3 regions of the Klebsiella sp. A52 genome follow, and region 2 is predicted to be linked to each of the others. Evidence: predicted binding sites of a transcription regulator. Region 2 holds the regulator's gene; each other region holds the start of a gene.
What was found. The regulator Fur, encoded in region 2, represses iron uptake genes when iron is present. The targets are predictions, from matches to a motif close to ATAATAATGAGAACNACTATCAA.
Positions count from the first base shown of each region.

Region 1: a site for Fur is predicted at 5,802-5,824, ahead of KGA69_RS09500 (siderophore-interacting protein). Genes of this name have one in related genera too.
Region 3: a site for Fur is predicted at 4,177-4,199, ahead of exbB (tol-pal system-associated acyl-CoA thioesterase). Genes of this name have one in related genera too.

Region 1 is NZ_CP074437.1:2,008,850-2,016,342, reverse strand. It holds gene dhaK (dihydroxyacetone kinase subunit DhaK) at 8-1,078, shown strand; gene dhaL (dihydroxyacetone kinase subunit DhaL) at 1,089-1,721, shown strand; gene dhaM (dihydroxyacetone kinase phosphoryl donor subunit DhaM) at 1,732-3,150, shown strand; gene KGA69_RS09505 (glycerone kinase) at 3,225-4,874, shown strand; gene KGA69_RS09500 (siderophore-interacting protein) at 4,978-5,751, opposite strand; gene KGA69_RS09495 (PadR family transcriptional regulator) at 5,980-6,498, shown strand; gene ygjG (putrescine aminotransferase) at 6,762-7,493, shown strand, end outside.
Region 2 is NZ_CP074437.1:4,908,844-4,916,336, reverse strand. It holds gene KGA69_RS23310 (MFS transporter) at 1-284, opposite strand, end outside; gene tcuB (tricarballylate utilization 4Fe-4S protein TcuB) at 340-1,479, opposite strand; gene tcuA (FAD-dependent tricarballylate dehydrogenase TcuA) at 1,466-2,869, opposite strand; gene tcuR (tricarballylate utilization LysR family transcriptional regulator TcuR) at 2,966-3,892, opposite strand; gene fur (ferric iron uptake transcriptional regulator) at 4,005-4,457, opposite strand; gene fldA (flavodoxin FldA) at 4,750-5,280, opposite strand; gene ybfE (LexA regulated protein) at 5,430-5,723, opposite strand; gene ybfF (esterase) at 5,857-6,630, opposite strand; gene seqA (replication initiation negative regulator SeqA) at 6,860-7,420, shown strand; gene pgm (phosphoglucomutase (alpha-D-glucose-1,6-bisphosphate-dependent)) at 7,453-7,493, shown strand, end outside.
Region 3 is NZ_CP074437.1:2,079,188-2,086,680, forward strand. It holds gene yqhD (alcohol dehydrogenase) at 1-860, opposite strand, end outside; gene KGA69_RS09810 (AraC family transcriptional regulator) at 1,059-1,958, shown strand; gene yghB (DedA family general envelope maintenance protein YghB) at 2,033-2,692, opposite strand; gene metC (cystathionine beta-lyase) at 2,822-4,009, opposite strand; gene exbB (tol-pal system-associated acyl-CoA thioesterase) at 4,261-4,992, shown strand; gene exbD (TonB system transport protein ExbD) at 4,999-5,424, shown strand; gene KGA69_RS09835 (TIGR00645 family protein) at 5,556-6,050, shown strand; gene yghU (glutathione-dependent disulfide-bond oxidoreductase) at 6,094-6,960, opposite strand; gene KGA69_RS09845 (DsbA family protein) at 7,010-7,493, opposite strand, start outside.

The DNA of each region.
Region 1 (7,493 bases), 2.2 Mb from region 2:
ATAAACAATGAAAAAACTGATTAACCGTGTGGAAGATGTACTGAGTGAACAGCTTATCGGCCTGGCGAAGGCGCATCCTGAACTGACGCTGCACCAGGACCCGGTCTATGTGACCCGCGCCGATGCGCCGGTCGCCGGCAAAGTGGCGCTGCTCTCCGGCGGCGGCAGCGGACACGAACCGATGCACTGCGGCTACATCGGCCAGGGCATGCTCTCCGGCGCCTGCCCGGGGGAAATTTTCACCTCGCCGACGCCGGACAAAATGTTCGAATGCGCGATGCAGATTGACGGCGGCGAAGGCGTCCTGCTGATTATCAAAAACTATACCGGCGACATCCTGAATTTTGAGACCGCCACCGAGCTGCTGCACGAAAGCGGCGTTAAGGTCACCACCGTCGTGGTGGATGACGACGTGGCGGTAAAAGATAGCCTCTACACCGCCGGACGCCGCGGCGTCGCCAATACCGTGCTGATTGAAAAACTGGTCGGCGCCGCCGCCGAACGCGGCGACTCGCTGGAAGCCTGCGCCGAACTGGGCCGCCGTTTAAATAACCTTGGTCACTCGATTGGCATCGCGCTGGGCGCCTGCACCGTACCGGCCGCCGGACAGCCCTCGTTTACCCTGAAAGATGATGAGATGGAGTTCGGCGTCGGCATCCATGGCGAGCCGGGTATCGACCGCCGCCGCTTCAGCTCGCTCGACCAAACCGTCGATGAGATGTTCGATACCCTGCTGGAAAACGGCGCATACAGCCGCACGCTGCGCCAGTGGGATAACGTCAAGGGGGCGTGGCAGGAAGTGAAACAGAGCAAAACCGCGCTGCAAAACGGCGATCGGGTTATCGCGCTGGTCAATAACCTCGGCGCCACGCCGCTTTCCGAACTGTATGGCGTTTACAACCGCCTCGCCCAGCGCTGCGAAGCGTCCGGCATTGTGATTGAACGCAACCTCATCGGCAGCTACTGCACCTCGCTGGATATGGCGGGTTTCTCCATCACCCTGCTGAAAGCGGATGATGACACGCTGGCGTTATGGGACGCCCCGGTCCATACCCCGGCGCTGAACTGGGGAAAATAAGGAGCACGACATGTCACTGAACAGAACGCAAATCGTCGACTGGCTGTACCGCTGCGGCGACATTTTCACCAAACAGAGCGATTTTCTCACCGGCCTTGATAAAGAGATCGGCGACGCCGACCACGGCCTCAATATGCATCGCGGCTTCAGCAAAGTCGTCGAAAAGCTGCCGTCGATCGCCGATAAAGACATCGGTTTTATTCTCAAGAATACCGGGATGACGCTGCTTTCCAACGTCGGCGGCGCCAGCGGCCCGCTGTTCGGCACCTTTTTTATCCGCGCCGCCCAGGTCACCCAGGCGCATCAGAGCCTGACCCTCGACGAACTTTATCAGATGATCCGCGAAGGCGCGGACGGCGTCGTCAACCGCGGTAAAGCGGAGCCGGGCGATAAGACGATGTGCGACGTCTGGCTGCCGGTAGTGGAATCCCTGCGTCATTCCAGCGAGCAGCATCTGTCTATCCCTGCCGCGCTGGATGCCGCCTGCGAAGTGGCCGAGCGCGCCGCCCACGCCACCATCACCATGCAGGCGCGTAAAGGCCGCGCCAGCTATCTCGGCGAGCGCAGTATCGGGCATCAGGATCCCGGCGCGACCTCGGTGCTGTTTATGGTTCAGATGCTGGCTGCCGCCGCCAAAGAGTAAGGAAATCGCGATGGTAAACCTGGTTATTGTTTCTCATAGCGCCCGGCTGGGCGAAGGTGTCGGAGAACTGGCCCGGCAGATGTTAATGAACGATGGCTGTAAGCTGGCGATCGCCGCCGGGATCGACGATCCCGACAGCCCGATCGGCACCGATCCGATTAAAGTCATGGAGGCGATCGAATCCGTCGCCGACACCGACCATGTACTGGTGATGATGGATATCGGCAGCGCCCTGCTCAGCGCCGAAACCGCCCTCGATCTGCTCGATCCGGCGATTGCGGCAAAGGTGCGGCTGTGCGCCGCGCCGCTGGTCGAAGGGACGCTGGCGGCCACCGTCAGCGCCGCCTCCGGCGCCGGGATCGACAAGGTTATCGCCGATGCCATGAACGCCCTGGAAGCCAAGCGGGTTCAGCTGGGTTTACCCTCGCACACGCCTGACGCCGCCGCCCCAACGCTTGCTGACGACGGCGACGCTAAATCGGTTTCAGTCATTATTAACAATCACAACGGCCTGCACGTGCGTCCGGCATCGAAGCTGGTCGCCGCGCTGGCGGGTTTTAACGCCGACCTGGTGCTGGAGAAAAACGGCAAATGCGTCACCCCGGACAGTCTGAATCAAATCGCTCTGCTGCAGGTGCGCCGCCACGATAAGCTGCGCCTGCTGGCTCGCGGTCCGGACGCCGATGCGGCGCTGGCGGCGTTTCAGGCGCTAGCCGCCGATAACTTCGGCGAGTCGCCGGAGGTGCAGCCGACTGCGGAACCCGCCATACCTGTGCGTGTTGAAGGCGCGGCGCTGCTTTATCCGCTGGCGCCGATCCAACCGGCGCTCCCCGCCGCCGCCGACGTTGCTCGCGAGCAGCAACGCCTGCGCCAGGCGATCGACCAGACGCTGGCCGATCTCAATGCGCTCACCGAGCTGGCGGAAAACAAATTTAACGCCGATATCGCGGCGATCTTCGCCGGTCATCACACTTTACTCGACGATGAAGATCTGTTTGATGCCGCCAACGATCGTCTGCTCACCGAACAGTGCTCAGCGGAATGGGCGTGGCATCAGGTGCTGATGGAGCTCAGCCAACAGTATCGCCAGCTGGATGACGCCTACCTGCAGGCGCGCTATATCGATATCGAAGATATTCTGCAGCGCACGCTACGCCATCTGCAGGGTATTAAGGAGACGCTGCCATTCGCCAGTGAGCCGACGATTATTATCGCCGACAATATTTATCCCTCGACCGTACTCCAACTGGATGCCAGCAAGGTCACCGGCCTGTGCCTGCGCGACGGCAGCGAACAGGCCCACGGCGCGATTATCGCCCGCGCGGCGGGGATCGCCTGGTTATGCCAGCAGGGCAACGCGCTGAATGATATTCAGCCTGGCGAAGCCATCACGCTCGATATGCGTCAGCAACGTCTTATTCGTCGCTAAATCCACTTTGACCGTTACCACTCCGGAGGCCCGCCTCCGGAGGGTGAGTTTTCGCTTACTCTTCAGGAACCACTATGTCTCAATTCTTTTTTAACCAGCGCGCCAGCCTCGTTAACGACGTGATCGAGGGAACCATTATTGCCAGCCCGTGGAACAACCTCGCCAGGCTGGAGAGCGACCCGGCGATCCGCGTAGTGGTGCGCCGCGATCTGAATAAAAACAACGTGGCGGTGATTTCCGGCGGCGGCTCCGGCCATGAACCAGCGCACGTCGGCTTTATTGGTAAAGGCATGCTGACCGCCGCGGTCTCCGGCGATCTGTTCGCCTCGCCGAGCGTCGATGCGGTACTCACCGCGATTCAGGCGGTGACCGGCGAGGCGGGCTGTCTGCTGATCGTTAAAAACTACACCGGCGATCGGCTTAACTTCGGCCTCGCGGCGGAGAAAGCGCGCCGTCTTGGCTACAACGTGGAGATGCTGATCGTCGGCGACGATATTTCGCTGCCGGATAACAAACAGCCGCGCGGTATCGCCGGGACCATTCTGGTGCATAAAGTGGCGGGCTATTTCGCCGAGCGCGGCTTCAACCTCGCCACCGTCCTGCGCGAAGCGCAATACGCCGCCAACCATACCGCCAGCATCGGGGTGGCGCTGGCCAGCTGTCACCTGCCGCAGGAAGCGGAAAGCGCGCCGCGCCATCAGCCTGGCCACGCCGAGCTGGGGATGGGCATCCACGGCGAGCCGGGAGCTTCGACGATCGCGACCCATAACAGCGCGGAAATCATGCAGATTATGGTAGAGAAGCTAACCGCCGCCCTACCTGAAACCGGCCGCCTGGCGGTGATGCTCAATAATCTCGGCGGCGTGTCGGTGGCCGAGATGGCGATTCTGACCCGCGAGCTGGCCAACACCCCACTCCATGCGCGCGTTGACTGGTTGATTGGCCCCGCTTCGCTGGTAACGGCGCTGGATATGAAAGGCTTCTCGCTGACCACTATCGTGCTGGAAGAGAGCATTGAAAAGGCGCTGCTGTCGGATGTCGAAACCGCCAGTTGGCAGAAGCCGGTGCAGCCGCGGGCTGTTAATATCATGCCGTCCGCGCTTGCCAGCGCACGCGTCGCCTTTACGCCATCGGCCAACCCGCAGGTGGGCGATTACGTGGCGCAGGTGACCTGCACCCTCTCCGGCCTCGAAGCCCATCTCAACGCGCTGGACGCCAAAGTGGGCGACGGCGATACCGGCTCCACTTTCGCCGCCGGCGCGCGCGAGATTGCCGCTCTGCTGCAACGCCAGCAACTGCCGCTCAATGATTTACCCACGCTGTTCGCACTGATTGGCGAACGCCTGACGGTGGTAATGGGCGGCTCCAGCGGCGTCTTGATGTCGATTTTCTTCACCGCCGCCGGACAGAAGCTGGAGCAAGGCGCCAGCATGGCGGAAGCGCTAAATGCCGGTCTGGGGCAGATGAAATTTTACGGCGGCGCCGATGAGGGAGACCGGACGATGATTGATGCCCTGCAGCCGGCGCTGGCGGCGCTGCTGGCCGAACCGGATAATCTGCAGGCCGCTTTCGTCGCGGCGCAGGCCGGCGCGGATCGCACCTGCCAGTCGAGCAAAGCCGGTGCCGGACGCGCCTCCTATCTCAACAGCGAGAGCCTGCTCGGCAATATGGACCCCGGCGCTCACGCGGTAGCGATGGTGTTTAAGGCGCTGGCGGAACGCTAAACCTCCCCCGGTGGCGCTGCGCTTACCGGGGCGACATAACACCATTGAAAGGTAGCCCGGAGAAGGCGCAACGCGCCGCCATCCGGGTTTACCGCTCTATCTATTATTTGCTATGCCAGTACGCCTGCGAACGCACCAGCTGCTGATCGATACTCGGATCCTCAAAGCGCGCCAGCAGCGATTTCACCACGCCGCCTTCTCCGGTCAGCCAGATGAAATAATCTTCTGACGGCACCTTAACCTGTGCCAGACGCTCGGCGACGAACGCCGGGTGGTGGCCTACCACCCATTCGATATTAAAGCCGTCGAGATCCGCCAGATAATCTTTATACGAAGCATCCGCAATAGAGACGATGGCCGTCACCTGCGGCGTCACCGGCAGCTGGCGCAATCCCAGCAGGCGGCGGCGCAGCGCCGGCATTCCCGACTCGTCACAGACATAAAGCTGCCAGGCGTAATCTTCCGGCACCACCAGCGAACCGCGCGGCCCGCCGATCACCAGCTTATCGCCGACGTTGGCTTCCAGCGCCCAGCGGCTGGCAATACCGCCATCGTGGATATAAAAATCGTAAGCCAGCTCGTGGCGTTCGGCATCGTACAGCGGCGTGTAGTCACGGGTCGCCGGGCGCACGCCCTCGCCCCAGTTAATGCCTTCGTCGGTCACTTCCGGCGGCGTAAATACGCTGCCCGCCTGCGGGAAAAACAGTTTAGTGTGGTCGTCAAAACCCTGGGAAACAAAGCCATCCAGCGCCTCGCCGCCCAGCACAATCCGCTGGAACGCCTGGCCGATACGCTCAACGCGCAGCACGGTTAATTCGCGAAAACGTAGTTCGTTACGCACGCGCTGCGGATATTTTGCTTGTTTAATTGTGGTCATCCGTCGTCGCCTTGGTGAAGGGTAAATAGATATATCTAAACTCAGTGCAAATGATAATGATTGCCATTAGTGAAAATGGCAAGTTTTTTTTGATATAAAGCGAGAGAAAGTCACAATAAAGCCAAAATCAAAAACAAATTCAATTATATCAGTCAATTAAAAATAAACCGTTGTCATTTATTATTTTTTAGATATAAATTAGATATATCAAAAATACAGGAGACATCGATGCGACATCATCACGAAGAGGGCCACGGCGAACAGGGCCGTCGCGGCGGCGGACGCCGCCAGCGTTTCTTTGGCCACGGCGAATTGCGCCTGGTGATCCTCGATATCCTTTCGCGCAACGCCAGCCACGGCTATGAGCTGATTAAAGAGATTGAGGCGCTGACGCAGGGCAATTACAGCCCCAGCCCCGGCGTCATCTATCCGACGCTCGACCTGCTGCAGGATCAGGGATTGATTAGCGTAGAAGAGGAGAATGGGCGTAAAAAAATCGCTATCACTGAAGAGGGGCGCCGCCTGCGCGCCGAAAGCGGCGAGCTGTTAAGCCAAATTCAGACGCGCCTGCAGGAACGCATGGTCGGCTGCGAATTGCGCAAAAATCCGCAGATGAAACGCGCGCTGGAGAACTTTAAAGCGGTGCTGGACCTGAAGGTCAACCAGCAGAGCATCAGCGACGCTCAATTGAAACAGATCATCGGCGTGATTGACCGCGCGGCGATGGAAATCTCCCAGCTCGATTAACCTCTCGCACCACAATAGTTCCCAGGCTGCTCCATCACGCGGCAGCCTGCACCACCCCAATTCATACCGCTTCACACCCCAACGGCAGTTTATCTTGCAGCCTCAGGAATAAAACGTGCCAATAATTAAGTTATGAGATTAAATTTTGCACATTTGCGCCTTAACTTTGCGTTTATCCCGATTTTCATCGTCGCTGCCAGGCTGGCGTAATCCCTGCAATACTTAATTCAGTATCATGTGATACGCCCCCCCAGGAGCACATTTTGAACAGGTTACCTTCCAGCGCATCGGCTCTGGCCTGCAGCGCGCACGCACTGAATCTCATCGAGAAGCAATCGCTCTCCCATGACGAAATGAAAGCACTGAACCAGGAGGTGAGAGAATACTTTAAAGAACATGTGAACCCGGGGTTTCTGGAGTATAGAAAATCGGTCACAGCCGGCGGGGATTACGGAGCCGTAGAGTGGCAAGCGGGAGGGTTAAATACGCTTGTCGACACCCAGGGACAGGAGTTTATCGACTGCCTTGGTGGGTTTGGCATCTTCAATGTAGGGCACCGTAATCCAGTTGTGGTATCCGCCGTCGAAAATCAACTCGCGAAACAACCGCTTCACAGCCAGGAGCTGCTGGACCCGCTGCGGGCCATGCTGGCGAAAACGCTGGCGGCCTTAACGCCCGGCAAGCTCAAATACAGTTTCTTCTGCAATAGCGGCACGGAATCGGTGGAAGCGGCGCTGAAGCTGGCAAAAGCCTATCAGTCTCCGCGCGGCAAATTTACCTTCGTCGCCACCAGCGGCGCGTTCCACGGTAAATCGCTGGGCGCGCTGTCGGCCACCGCGAAATCGACCTTCCGTAAACCGTTTATGCCGCTGCTGCCGGGCTTCCGTCACGTGCCGTTCGGCGATATTAACGCCATGCGTTCCATTCTGAGCGAATGCAAGAAAACCGGTGATGACGTCGCGGCGGTGATCCTTGAGCCTATCCAGGGCGAAGGC
Region 2 (7,493 bases):
CAGCCCATAATCGCCAGGGTGACCATCAGCCCTTTGCGGCGACCGATCCTGTCAATATAAGCCCCTAATACCACCGCGCCGATGGGGCGCATCAGGAAGCCGGAGCCAAACACGGCAAAGGTGAGCATCAACGCCGCGAACTCGCTCTCTGCCGGAAAGAAGGTTCTGGCGATATAGGTGGCGTAGAAACCAAACAGAAAGAAGTCGAATTGCTCGAGAAAATTACCGCTGGTTACGCGGAGAATTGCGCCGAAGGTACCGGCGCGCGAGGTTGGTTGGGTCATAGGGTTTGCTCTCCATTGTCTTTATCTTGTTGTTATAGAGGTAAGAGGGAGCGGGTTAGTCGCCTGCGACTGCCGCCTGTTTTCCGCGCCGCTTCTCAATCGCCCACTTGAGTAACGCCGCACAGCGATAAAATCCGTGGGCAAATTTTCCGTAAGGCAGCGTTAAAAACAGCGCCATCACCACCCCGAGATGGATAGCGAGCAGAATGCCCATCCACGAGGTGTCCCGGCCCGCCAGTAGCGCGAGCCCGGTAAAACTGGTCAGTAGCAACAGCAGGATAAAAGCGCGATCCATCGGTTTTTGCCGCGCGTCGCCGTGCAGCGGCGAGCGGCGCAGATTCAGCCATAGCAAACCCGCAGGGCCTACCAGCAGCCCGATGCCGCCGAGCGTGCCCAGCAGTACCGGTACGCTAAAGAACGGGTAGGGCGCCTCCCAACCGGCGAGATAGTGATAGCCCGTGGCCACAACCGTGGCGGCGAAACAGAGCATGAAACCGTAGAAAGTGAAGTGGTGAAAACGGCGGCGCATCAGGGTGAAGGCGTCATCGGCCTCGTTACAGCCTTTACCGTGTCCGCCGTCGAGATATTTCAACGTCAGCGCATCATGTGAGGCCCTGGCGATATCGCCAGCCTGCGGTTGGCCCGGCGAGATCTCGCGCCAGAAACGAATCACCCCGCTCATCAGCAATCCGATAGCTACGATGAAAACCGAACCGAACATCCACGCCAGCAGGTTATGCGGGAAAATCTGGTAGAAATCACCGGCCAGCGGCGGGTGCAACAGAGAGCCTTTGAGCCCCAGCGCCAACAGTAGAAACAGGACAAGACCCGCGACCAGCGCCAGCACCGTGGCGATCCCCGCACGGCGATATAAACTGCCGAAAGCGGCGGGCCGGGCGTAATGTTGATAGGTTTCCAGCCGCACTTCCGCCATCGCTTTGGGAACATTAATCGCAAACTCGTGCGGCGGGGCATACTGGCAGGCGTGCAGGCAGGCGCCGCAGTTGTGGCACAGGTTCGCCAGATAGTTAATATCCGCCTTGCCAAATTCCAGACGCTGGGTCATGGCCGGAAATACGGCGCAAAAGCCTTCGCAATAGCGGCAGGCGTTACAGACCTGCATCACCCGTTCGACTTCCGCTTCCGGCTCGGTGATGATTTGCGCCTCGATGATCAGCTTTTCAAGCGACTTCATGATGTTTCTCCTGCTGTGCCGCCAGGGCGGCTTGCTGACCGGCAATGCGGCCGAATGTGGTGCCAATCGACATGCCTACGCCGGCGGTATAGCCTTTGCCCAGTACGTTGCCGGCCATCATTTCGCCGGCGACAAACAGGTTGCGGCTCGGCTTACCGGCAAAGTGGACGGCGGCGTGTTGATTGACGTACAGCCCGAGGTAGGTGAAGGTGATCCCTGGACGCAGGGCATAACCATAATAAGGCGGCGTATCGATAGGCCGCGCCCAGTGGGTCTTCGGCGGCGTCAGGCCGGAGGTGGTGCAGTTATCAAGACGGGTATGGTCGAACTGGCCTGGCGTACAGGCGGCATTGTAGCTGGCGATGGTCTGTGACAAACGTTCGCCGTCCAGCCCCAATTGGCGCGCCAGTTCTGCGATGGTATTGGCCTGGGCGCCCGGAAATACCGGCGGCATAAATTGTCCAACGGCTTTGCTGTCGATGATCGAATAGCCGATTTGCCCCGGCTGGTGGGCGACCAGACGGCCCCAGATGGCGTAACGTTTGGGCCAGAAATCTTCCCCTTCATCATAAAAGCGCTCGGCATCGCGGTTCACCACCACCCCCAGCGACACGCAGTCGACGCGGGTACAGATGCCGCCGTCATAGAGCGGCGCCCGGGCGTCAATGGCGACGCAGTGCGACTGTGAAGGATCGCCGATGATATCGGCCCCGGCATCGATCATAAATTTGAGCAGCACTCCCTGATTAAAACGGGTGCCGCGGATGAGAAAGTTGTCTGCAGGCCATTCGCCGCGCTCATTTTGCCCCCAGGCTTCGCGCAGCCACTCGCGGTTAGATTCAAAACCGCCGGCGGCGAGCACGCAGGTTTTAGCGGCGATCCGCTCAGTGCCTGCCAGCGCGGCGACGAATTCGCCATCACGTAATTCAAGCGCCTGTACCGGGGTGTTATAGCGGATCTGTACGCCCATCTGTTCGGCGCTGCGGTAATAGGCATTGACCAGGGCTTTGCCGCCGCCCATAAAAAAGGCGTTAGTGCGGGCGACGTGCAGGGCGCCGGATAACGGCGGTTGAAAGTTAACGCCATGGCGGCGCATCCAGTCCCGACAGTGCGACGAGGTGCGGATCACCAGACGGGCCAGCGCTTCGTTGGTATTGCCGTCGGTAACGCGCAGCAGATCCTGCCAGTATTCTTCTTCCGGATAGCTGTCGACTAAGACATCCTGCGGCGCATCGTGCATACAACGCAGATTACGCGTGTGCTGAGAGTTACCGCCCCGCCATTCCCGCGGCGCGGCTTCCAGCAGCAGTACGGATGCGCCTGCTTCCCGGGCGGTTAAGGCGGCGCATAACGCGGCGTTGCCGCCGCCAATCACCAGTACATCCACCATTATCGGCTCCATTACGCTTTGACTAATTGTTAAATTTGTAATGGAAATGTAAGGTGCAGGGGCGGCAGGCGCTATGGCGTAAAGCTAAAGGGGGGTTTAGTGTGTGTAAAGACTGGCGCCCGGCCAGTTGCCGGATTCAACTAGCTGGCGCATGACTTTTGCCAGCATTACCCGTGCCGCAAGGCCTGCCGGGGTGAGTTCGTCATCGGAAAGACTGACCAGAAAATTCGGTCGGCTAAGTACCGGATTATCGACGCCGATCACTCTTAGCGCCTGGCTGTCGAGATGAGAAATCGCCGCGCCCGGCTGCAGCGTGGCGCCGAGCCCGTCACGAACGGCGCGCATCAGCAGGGCCAGGCCATCGATTTCAGCCACCACGTCAACGTTGATGGCGTGCTCCTGGCAAATAGCGTCCAGCCTGCCGCGCAGGCCATGCCCCTGGCTTGGCATAATCAGCGGGATGGCGGCCAGTTGGTTCGGGGAGATGCTATCGCCGGGCAGCGGCGCCAGCACGTCATGGGCGCCAATCAGGAACAGACGTTCCTCAAGAATGGGTCGGGCGCTCCAGCGCAGGATCTTCTCTTTCTGGAAAACGATGGCTAAATCGAGCTGGCGGGTGTTGATCATCCGTTCCAGATTGCCGGAGAGGCTCTCCACCAGGTGCAGGCGGACGTCGGCGTAGCTTTCGCGCATGGCGTTGATAAAAGGTACGCCCAGTACAGAAGCGGTGCTCGGCGCCATACCGACGCTGACGTGACCGGAAAGGCGCGCTTCACGCGCGGCGAGAATGGCATCGTCAGCATGGCGCAGCGCCAGTTGCGCCTGCGAGTAAAAGGCGAGGCCGGCGCTGGTGGGCATTACGCCGCGCGAAGTCCGTTGCAGCAGGCGGATAGCGAGTTCATTTTCCAGACGCGCCATTTGCTGGCTGAGCGCAGAGACGCCAATATTCAGATCGAGCGCGGCGCGGCCCATACTGCCGGTTTCCACAATGCGGACAAAATAGCGTAGCTGGCGCAGCTCCATATTGACTCTCCGTACAAGGCGTTATGCTCTGACAGAATACGCATGCCGGTGGATTTCGCCCATAAAAAAGCCAACCTTGAGGTTGGCTTTTTACAACAAACGAGACGGGAAATTATTTATTCACCGCATCGTGGGCATGTTCATCTTCGCGGCAGTCGCCTTCCGCACAGTGGCCGTACAGGTACAGGCTGTGGTTGGTTAAGCGGATGCCGTGTTGCGCAGCAATTTCACGTTGGCGGGATTCGATAGAATCATCGCTGAACTCGATCACTTTGCCGCAATCGAGGCAAATCAGGTGATCGTGGTGGTGCTGCTGAGTCAGCTCGAATACGGATTTACCGCCTTCGAAGTTGTGACGAGTCACGATGCCTGCATCGTCGAACTGGTTCAGCACGCGGTAAACGGTAGCCAGACCAATCTCTTCACCCATATCGATCAGGCGTTTATATAAATCTTCCGCACTGACGTGATGGTTATCCGGTTCCTGCAACACTTCCAGAATTTTCAGTCGGGGAAGTGTGACTTTCAGGCCAGCCTTCTTTAATGCGATATTGTTGTCAGTCATGCGGAATCTGTCCTGTTGCTAAAGATCGGCTTCCTTCAAAGGGAAGCAATACAGAGAATCACCCGATGTAATGCGTCTCATTATAGAGCTGCAACTCTGAAATGAAAACTGCAACCATCGCGCCTTGTAAGCTGTCAAAAACGAATTACCAGCTACAAACTGTGTCACGTGACCTCGTGGAATCAGAGGACATTGTACAGATATGTGATGAAAAGTTAAAAACTTGTAGCTATTAGTTTGATTGCTTTTATCTATTAATTCAGCGCAGCTTAATAGCTGCGCTGTTTGATTCTTAGGCGTTTTTGATTTCTTCCAGATGCAGCTCTTCGGAAATCTGCTTCACCCACTTCTCAACGCGCTCGTTGGTCAGTTCCGGCTGACGGTCTTCATCAATCGCCAGACCTACGAAGTGATCGTCGTCTGCCAGGCCTTTAGAAGCTTCAAAGTGGTAGCCCGCGGTCGGCCAGTGGCCAACGATGGTTGCGCCGCGCGGTTCAATGATGTCACGAATGGTGCCCAGCGCATCGCAGAAGTATTCTGCGTAATCTTCCTGGTCGCCGCAGCCAAACACGGCTACCAGCTTACCGTTGAAGTCGATCTCTTCCAGCGTCGGGAAGAAGTCGTCCCAGTCGCACTGCGCTTCGCCGTAGTACCAGGTTGGGATGCCGAGCAGCAGAATATCGTGGCTTTCCAGATCTTCTTTGCTGCTCTTGGCAATGTCGTGAACTTCAGCAACGTCTTTACCGAGCTGCTTTTGGATCATTTTTGCAATATTTTCGGTGTTGCCGGTGTCGCTGCCAAAAAAGATGCCGATGATTGCCATGAGTAAAATAACCTCTTGAAACTTAATGATGTGGTAGTGGCATTATGCCTACAGTTAACGGCAATCATAGCAGAACAGGGAAGGGCGCGGAAACAGCAATAACGTCCTGGTGCACACTCTGCTACATGAAAGCGATTTTTTTGCGTTTTTCAGACTTCGCCCTGATTACGCAGGCAGGCCAGTTGGTGCATCAGCATCTCTTCGATAAGATCGCTGCGGCTCATGTTGCGGGCTTCCGCCAGCTCATTAAGCGCGTCGACCGCATCGGCGTTGAGCTTCAACTCAACGCGCTTCAAGCCGCGAACTTTATCGCGTTTGAGCTGATTGCGTTTGTTGATGCGCAGTTGTTCATCGCGCGAAAGCGGATTGGTTTTCGGTCTACCCGGGCGACGCTCATTTGCGAACAAATCTAATGTCGTTCGGTCCGTTTGTTCTTTTGCCATGATTCAGAGTGACTTCGGGGAAACAAGCTGCCGGGCTATAGCCGGCGCAGATAGCGCGCCATAATACATCAGGCGAACCGCCGCGCCAACGACCGCGGGCATTATGCCGCGCGGTCGGGCGTTTTTTAGCCACTCAGGCTTCAATTGTGCTCAGATAACGGCGAATTGCGCGTAAAACCGCCTCGGGTTTTTCCGCATGCACCCAGTGTCCGGCGCCGGCAATGACGTGAGCGCGGGCCTGCGGGAACTGCGCCAGCAGCGCGTCGCGGTATTCATCGGTGACATAAGGGGAGTTGCCGCCGGGAATAAATTGCGCCGGGTGCGGCCAGGCTGGCACCGTTTCCCAGCCGACAATATGCGGGTATTGATCCCACAGCGCCGGCACGTTGAAGCGCCACGCGCCGTCGACAAAGGATTTCAGCAGAAACTGAATGACGCCTTCTTCATTTATATGCTCGCGCATCACCTGCGCCGCCTGCTGGCGGGTGCTGGCGGCGGATTCGCTGACGGCGTTAATCGCCGCGAAGATCTCATCGTGACGGCGGACGTGATAAGCCACTGGCGCAATATCAATCGCCACCAGCCCGGCGATGCGATCCGGCGCCAGCGCGGTCAGCGCCATCACCGCTTTGCCGCCCATTGAATGGCCGATAAAGGTCGCTTTCTCTATCTGATGATCGTCAAGAGTATCCAACAGATCCTGCGCCATCGCGCGGTAGGTCATCTCCGGCGAACGCGGCGATAAGCCGTGGTTGCGCATATCGACCTGCAATATATCGTAGTCGGCGACCAGATCGCGGGCGAGGATCCCAAGGTTGTCCAGGCTGCCGAACAGGCCGTGTACCAGGACGATTGGGGATTTATTGTGCGGGTTTTGTGCAGATTGCGCTCGGCTATTTAATTTCATGGCAAAGTTCTTTTTTTCGCTCCGTCGGGTTAGGGTATTATGTTGGACATTCTGCCATTAGGCTGCAAGACCCGGAAGCATTCTGAGTTTTACCGCCATCCTGGTTTGACGCTATTCGCGGTTGGGATTTGTCCTCTATCTGATGCCTTTTGCGCAGTAGTGTGAAAGACAAAGGATAGTTAATCCCGACGACTTGTATTCAGAAACAAAGAAATCGCACTGGATTAAGATGAAAACAATCGAAGTTGATGATGAGCTCTACCGCTATATTGCCAGCCACACTCTGCATATCGGCGAGAGCGCATCCGACATTTTACGGCGCATGCTGAAATTTACCGCCGTTTCTCAGCCTGCATCTGGCGCGCCTGCGGCGAAAGCCGCGCCGGCGGCTGCTCCTGCGGCGGCGCCAGTCGTCGAAGCGAAGCCGGCCAACCCGGTTAAAGATAAAGTCCGCGCCATGCGCGAACTGCTGTTATCTGACGAATACGCTGAACAAAAGCGCGCGGTTAACCGCTTCATGCTGGTATTGACTACGCTTTACTCGTTAGACAGTAAGGCTTTTTCAGAAGCCACTGAATCTCTGCACGGGCGCACCCGCGTATACTTCGCCGAAGATTCACGGACGCTGCTGAAAAGCGGTAATCAGACCAAACCGAAACAGGTTCCTGGTACGCCGTGGTGGGTTATCACCAATACTAATACCGGCCGTAAATGCAGCATGATCGAACACATCATGCAATCAATGCAGTTCCCTGCGGAGCTGATTGAAAAGGTTTGCGGCACGATCTAGTTAATTAAACTTTGCACCAGAAGGATCAGGCAATGGCAATCGATAAACGTGCGGGTCAGCCGGCACAACAGAG
Region 3 (7,493 bases), 2.3 Mb from region 2:
ATAGCCAGCGTCTGAGCGTGATCCAGGCCGTGCATCGCCGTCAGTTCGTGGCCGAGCATGTGGGTCGCCCAGTCCTGAGGGACGCCTGCGCCGATGAGACCGTTCAATGCCTGCGTCGCCGCCCACATAATGTTGGCGCGCACGTCGTAGTTCTCCGGCTCCTGCAGCGCTTTCGGGCCATCTTCCACCAGCGTCAGCAGAATGCCTTCGGCGAAACGATCCTGAATTTTGCCGTCAACCGGATAGGTCACGTACTGCTCAACGGTATGGACGAAAGCGTCAACGACGCCGTTAGCGACCTGGCGCGGCGGCAGGGTGTAGGTGTAAACCGGATCGAGGATTGCGAAGACCGGCTGAACGTGTTCGGACATAAACGCGCGTTTATCGCCGGTGGTTTTACGCGAGATAACCGCGCCTTTGTTTGATTCGGAACCGGTCGCCGGCAGGGTCAATACCGAGCCCATCGGAATGGCGCGAGTAATCTTGCTGCCGTAGGTTTCCAGAATTTCCCACGGATCGATATTCGCGTCATAGTGCGCGGCCGCGGCGATAAACTTGGTGCCATCAAGCACCGAACCGCCGCCAACCGCCAGCAGGAAGGTCACTTTCTCTTCGCGGGCGAGTTTTACCGCGTTCATCAGCGTTTCGTAAGACGGGTTTGGCTCAATCCCGCCGAATTCCAGCACGTCAAAGCCAGCCAGCGCGCTCAGTACCTGATCCAGTACGCCGGTTTTCTTCACGCTACCGCCGCCGTAAGTCACCAGCACGCGAGCGCCGGCTGGGATTTGTTCGCGCAGGTCGGCGATGGCGCCTTTGCCGAACAGAATGCGGGTTGGGGTATGTAAATTGAAGTTATTCATGGCTGGTGCCCTCATAAAGATGAAACTCCCGGCAGAAAGGACGACTCTCTGCCCGATGGCGGCTATTGTGTTCCTGCGCCCGTTTCCTCTCAATGCACATTCCTGCCATTGTCTTGCCCATTTCTCCATTTGGCTGGAGAAAAGGAAGGAAACTACGCACAATAAGGACGTAGAAAAATCGTCGGAGAAGCAGCGAAAATGAACCGTGCCGAGATATGCCAGCTATTAACAGACAAGGTTAACAAACTGAAAGATAAGCAAGAAATGCTAAGTGACCTGCTGCCGGATATCCGTCTGCTGTACGGGACACAGCCGGGCACCCGTACGCCGGTGATGTACCAGCCGGGGATCGTTTTTCTCTTTTCCGGCCATAAAATTGGCTATATCAATGAACGAACCTTCCGTTATGACACCAACGAATACTTACTGTTAACCGTCCCGCTACCGTTCGAATGCGAAACCTTCGCGACTCCGGAAGTGCCGCTGGCGGGAATGCGGTTGAATGTCGATATTTTGCAGTTGCAGGAGCTGCTGATGGATATCGGCGAAGATGAGCTTTTTCAGCCGTCGGTCGCTTCCAGCGGGATCAACTCGGCGGTGCTATCAGAAGAGATCCTCTGTGCGGCGGAACGCCTGTTAGACGTGATGGAGCGACCGCTGGACGCGCGCATTCTCGGCAAACAGATTATCCGCGAGATCCTTTATCACGTCCTGATTGGCCCCTGCGGCGGGGCGCTGCTGGCGCTGGTGAGCCGGCAGACGCACTTTAGCCTGATTAGCCGCGTCCTGAAGCGCATTGAAAGCCAGTACACCGAAAACCTCAGCGTCGACCAGCTGGCGGCGGAAGCGAATATGAGCGTCTCGGCGTTTCACCATAACTTTAAATCGGTTACCAGCACCTCGCCGCTGCAGTATTTGAAGACCTATCGCCTTCATAAGGCCAGAATGCTGATGATTCATGACGGCATGAAAGCCAGCGCGGCGGCGATGCGCGTCGGCTATGAAAGCGCCTCGCAGTTTAGCCGTGAGTTTAAACGCTATTTTGGTATTACACCGGGTGAAGATGCCGCGCGTATTCGCACGATGCAGGGGATTTGATAAGGATGCGGCGCCTGTAGCCCCGGTAAGCGCCAGCGCTACCGGGGATTTTGAGACCATCCGGCGCGAGTGAATCAGGCGCTGCAGTATTTCTTCTTGATAACGACGATAACCGTACCAACGAGGCCGGTTACCAGCAGGGCGATCGGTAAAATCATCAGGCAGGTCATGACCTGGTCTTCGTGGTTTTTCACGAATGGGATCATGCTCAGCGCATAGCCGAGACCGGTGACGACGCCAACCCACAGCAGGCCGCTCAGCCAGTTAAAGAACTGGAAACGACGATTCGGCAGGCCGGAAATACCCGCCATGGTTGGCAGCAGGGTGCGGACAAACGCCAGAAAACGCCCGGCCAGCAGCGCCAGCAGGCCGTGTTTATCAAACATGTTGGTGGCGCGCTGATGATATTTGTGCGGCAGATGCGACAGCCAGCCTTTCACCATAGTGGTATTACCCAGCCAGCGCCCCTGTAAATAGCTCAGCCAGCAGCCGAGGCTGGCGGCGGCGGTCAGAATGGCGAGAGTGGGGACAAAATCCATGACGCCTTTGGCGATTAACGCGCCGGCGAGCAGCAACAGGCTATCGCCCGGTAAAAATGAAGCCGGCAGCAGCCCGTTTTCCAGAAACAGGGTCGCGAACATGACCAGATATACAAAACCCACAACGTGAGGGTTTGCCAATGCGGCAAAATCATGTTGCCACAGCGCGGCGACAATCTCTTGAATGACAACCATGGACTTTCCTAAGTGGTACCGTTTTTCGACTAGTGTACTCCTGAAGCGGCCCGAGCACCTTGATCCCGGGCGCAACAAAAGCGGCCGCTTTTCTGAAAGCGTCCGCTTTTGTTGCCACTTCCTGTCACTTTACACGATACGCGCGAAACCTGCCGCTAAATCCGCCAGCAGATCGTCAACATTTTCTAAACCTATGTGCAGTCGAATAAGAGTGCCGCTGAAATCCACTTCCGCCCCGGGGCGGATGGCCGCGATATGTTCCGGCTGGTTGGCGAGGATCAGTGATTCGAACCCGCCCCACGAGTAGGCCATGCTGAACAGGCTGAAGTTGTCCAGATAGGCTGACAGTTCGGCGTCGGTCAGACGTTTATTAAGGACGAAAGAGAACAGACCGCTGCTGCCGCTAAAATCGCGCTTCCAGAACTCGTGGCCCTTGCTGCCCGGCAGCGCCGGATGATTGACTCGCGCCACCTGCGGGTGCTGCGCCAGCCATTCGGCGACGCGTAGACTGCTTTCATGATGCTGACGCAGGCGGACGCCAAGCGTGCGCAAGCCGCGGCTGGTCATGTAGGCGGTGTCGGCATCGACCATCTGGCCCATCAGATAGGCATTTTCACATAATTGCTCCCAGCAGCGGGCGTTGGCCACCGCGGTGCCGATCATCCCGTCGGAGTGGCCAATTAAATATTTCGTTGCCGCCTGAATAGAGATATCGATACCAAAATCGAGCGCTTTAAACAGTACCCCTGCCGCCCAGGTGTTATCGATCATGATAATGGCTTGCGGCGCGACGCGGCGCACGGCGGCGACGATGGCCGGCACATCATGCACTTCCATGGTGATCGAACCGGGGGATTCAAGAAACACGACTTTAGTATTGGGTTGAATCAGGTTGGCGATATCCGCGCCGATGAGCGGATCGAACCAGCCGGTCGTCACCCCGAGCTTCGCAAGGATCTTAGTGCAGAAGTCCTGGCTGGGTTCATAGGCGGTGTTGGTCATTAACACGTGGTCGCCCTGTTCGACGAAGGCCAGAATCGTGTTGGCGACCGCGGCCGCGCCGCAGGGGAAGAGGGCGCAGCCAGCGCCGCCTTCCAGTTCGCACATGGCTTCCTGCAGCGAAAAGTGGGTTAGCGTGCCGCGGCGGCCATAAAACAGCTCGCCTTTGGCGCGGTTACGGGTGGCGTGTTTTTTAGCCTCGACGGTATCAAACACCAGCGATGAGGCGCGTTGGATAACGCTATTCACCGAACCCTGAGTATATTTTTTGCGGCGCCCGGCGTTGACCAGCGCGGTATCAAGATGTTTATCAGCCATGTTATAGAAACCTGTTTTTATACGTCTGGACGTCTAAACTACCATGAATACCGGTTTGTGTACCGGGCCGGAAACGATACAGGCAAAAATTTTCCCGAAACCGGCGTCAGCCGCTTTTTTACTGCGTAAGCGCAAAGAAAATAAACGTGATTTGCTGCACAGTGTAAATACTAATGAGAACCACTATCAATTCGATGTCGTTTTGATATTATTATGCTCAGTTTTTGTGATTGACGTCCTGGAGAAACAGTGTGGGTAATAATTTGATGCAGGCGGATCTCTCCGTTTGGGGTATGTATCATCACGCCGATATTGTCGTTAAGGTTGTGATGATTGGCTTGATTCTGGCTTCGGTAGTCACCTGGGCTATCTTCTTCGGCAAGGGCGCCGAAATGTTGTCCAGCAAGCGTCGCCTCAAGCGTGAGCAGCAGCAGCTCAGCGAAGCGCGTTCTCTCGATCAGGCTAACACTATCGCGAATGGATTCCATGCTAAAAGCCTGACCACTCAGCTGATTAACGAAGCCAATAATGAGCTGGAACTGTCGGCAGGCGTGGATGACAACGAAGGCATTAAAGAACGTACCGGTTTCCGCCTTGAGCGCCGCGTGGCGCAGGTTGGCCGCTATATGGGCCGCGGCAACGGTTATCTGGCGACTATCGGCGCCATCTCTCCGTTCGTCGGCCTGTTTGGTACCGTTTGGGGCATCATGAACAGCTTTATCGGTATCGCGCAAACGCAGACCACTAACCTCGCGGTTGTCGCGCCGGGTATCGCTGAAGCTCTGCTGGCAACGGCGATTGGTCTGTTTGCCGCGATTCCGGCGGTGGTTATCTACAACGTTTTCGCCCGCATGATTGCCAGCTACAAAGCCTCTCTCGGCGATGTGGCCGCGCAGATTATGCTGCTGCAAAGCCGCGACCTTGACCTGAACGCCAGTGGTTCTCAGCCGCTGCGTCCGGCGCAGAAATTACGGGTAGGTTGATCCGCTATGGCGATGCATTTTAACGAAAACCTCGATGATAACGGCGAAATGCACGACATTAACGTGACGCCGTTTATCGACGTCATGTTGGTGCTGTTGATTATCTTCATGGTGGCGGCGCCGCTGGCCACCGTGGACGTCAAAGTCAATCTGCCTGCCTCATCCAGCCAGCCGCAGCCGCGTCCGGAAAAACCGATTTATCTGTCGGTGAAAGCCGACAAATCGATGTTCCTCGGCAACGATCCGGTGACCGAAGAGAGCGTGATTGCCTCGCTGGACGCGCTGACTCAGGGTAAGAAAGACACCACCGTGTTCTTCCGCGCCGACAAAACCGTCGACTACGAGACGATGATGAAAGTGATGGATACGCTGCATCAGGCCGGTTACCTGAAAATTGGTCTGGTGGGCGAAGAGACCGTCAAAGCGAAGTAATTTCCCCCAGGATATCTCCCGAAAGGCCAACACTGCGTTGGCCTTTTTTATTTCCCCGCCGCCTGCACACCGTTTTGATATGGACCAGCTGCGATATAATGGCCGCCATTTTTACAAACTGACAGGACCTTATGGAACGCTTTCTGGAAAACGCTATTTATGCTTCGCGCTGGCTGCTGGCGCCGGTTTATTTCGGCCTCTCGCTGGGGCTTATCGCGCTATCGATAAAATTTTTTCAGGAGATATTCCACATCCTGCCGCATATCTTCAGCGTCGGCGAGTCGGATCTGATTCTGACGCTGCTTTCGCTGGTCGATATGACGCTGGTGGGCGGGCTGCTGGTGATGGTGATGTTTTCCGGTTATGAAAACTTCGTCTCGACGCTGGATATTAACGAAGGTAAAGAGAAGCTCAACTGGCTTGGCAAAATGGATGCGACATCGCTGAAAAACAAGGTGGCGGCGTCGATTGTGGCTATCTCTTCCATTCATCTGCTGCGGGTGTTTATGGATGCGAAGAACGTGCCGGATAACAAGCTGATGTGGTACGTCATTATCCATCTCACATTTGTGCTGTCAGCCTTTGTGATGGGCTATCTCGATCGCCTGACCAAGGTAAAACACTGATGTGACAACTTACCCGGCAGCTTCGCGCCGCCGGGTAAGGGCATCACGCCTGGCGTTTGTCTTCGGTCTGCGTGTCGAAATCGCGGGCGTCATGGCGCTCGTGCAACTGCTCGTCGAGCGGGCCATTGGTGCGGTTAACTATCCGCCCGCGCTTCACCGCCGGGCGATTGCCCACATCCTGCGCCCAGCGCAGCACGTTAACGTAACTGCCGGCATCGAGGAATTCCGCGGCGTTATAGACGTTGCCCAGCACCACGTTGCCATACCACGGCCAGATCGCCATATCGGCGATGGTGTACTCTTCCCCCGCCACAAAGCGGCCGCGCGCCAGCTGCTTATCCAGCACGTCGAGCTGACGTTTCGCTTCCATGGTAAAGCGGTCGATGGCGTACTCGATTTTCACCGGCGCATAGTTATAGAAGTGGCCAAAGCCGCCGCCGAGGAACGGCGCTGCGCCCTGTAGCCAGAACAGCCAGTTCAGCGTTTCGGTGCGCCCGGCCGGGTCTTTCGGCAGGAAGAAACCAAATTTTTCCGCCAGATAGAGCAGGATGCTGCCGGATTCAAATACCCGGGTCGGCGGAGTGGTGGAGTGGTCGCTCAGCGCCGGGATCTTCGAGTTTGGGTTCACTTCGACAAAGCCGCTGGAGAACTGATCACCTTCGCCGATACGAATCAGCCAGGCGTCATACTCAGCGCCAGCCACGCCCAGCGCCAGCAGCTCTTCCAGCATGATAGTCACTTTCTGCCCGTTCGGCGTGCCCAGCGAATAGAGCTGTAGCGGGTGATTGCCAACGGGCAGCACTTTTTCATGCGTCGCGCCGGAAACCGGACGGTTGATATTGGCGAACGCGCCGCCGTTATTCTGTTTCCATTCCCATACTTTCGGTGGTTGGTATTGATTGTCGGACATACTGACCTGCCTCTTTAGTAAGGTGTACAAAAAAGTCTAGCAGCTAATCTCAGGCCATAATCCGCGCGGCCCACACGCTGACGTCATCGCCGCTGCCGAGATCGGGCTGCACCAGGCCGTTGACCATAAACGTCGGCGACACATGGATGCCGTTCTGGCGGGCGTATTTACTGTGCCATTTGATTTCGTTTTGCAGCTCAGGGCGGGCAAATGCCGCCGCCAGCGACACGTGGCTATAGCGCTCAAGGCGCTCGATAATTTGCTGCGGAGTGGTATTCATATTCGGCCCGCTGCAGTGGTCGGTGAATTCAAACTCTTCACGATGATCGGCGACCGCCTGCAGGACTTTGTGCGCCTGCTCTCTGCCGTGCGGCAGGGTGGAGGCGGCCAGCACGCAGCGCACGATTACCCCGGAAAACAGATGCCACGGCTGGGACTGCAGGCGAATCTTAATCGTGACGTTCTCGGCGCCGACTTCATCCAGCAATTCATCAAGCTTGTTGAAGGCGCGAACGGAAAACGGACAGGTTGGT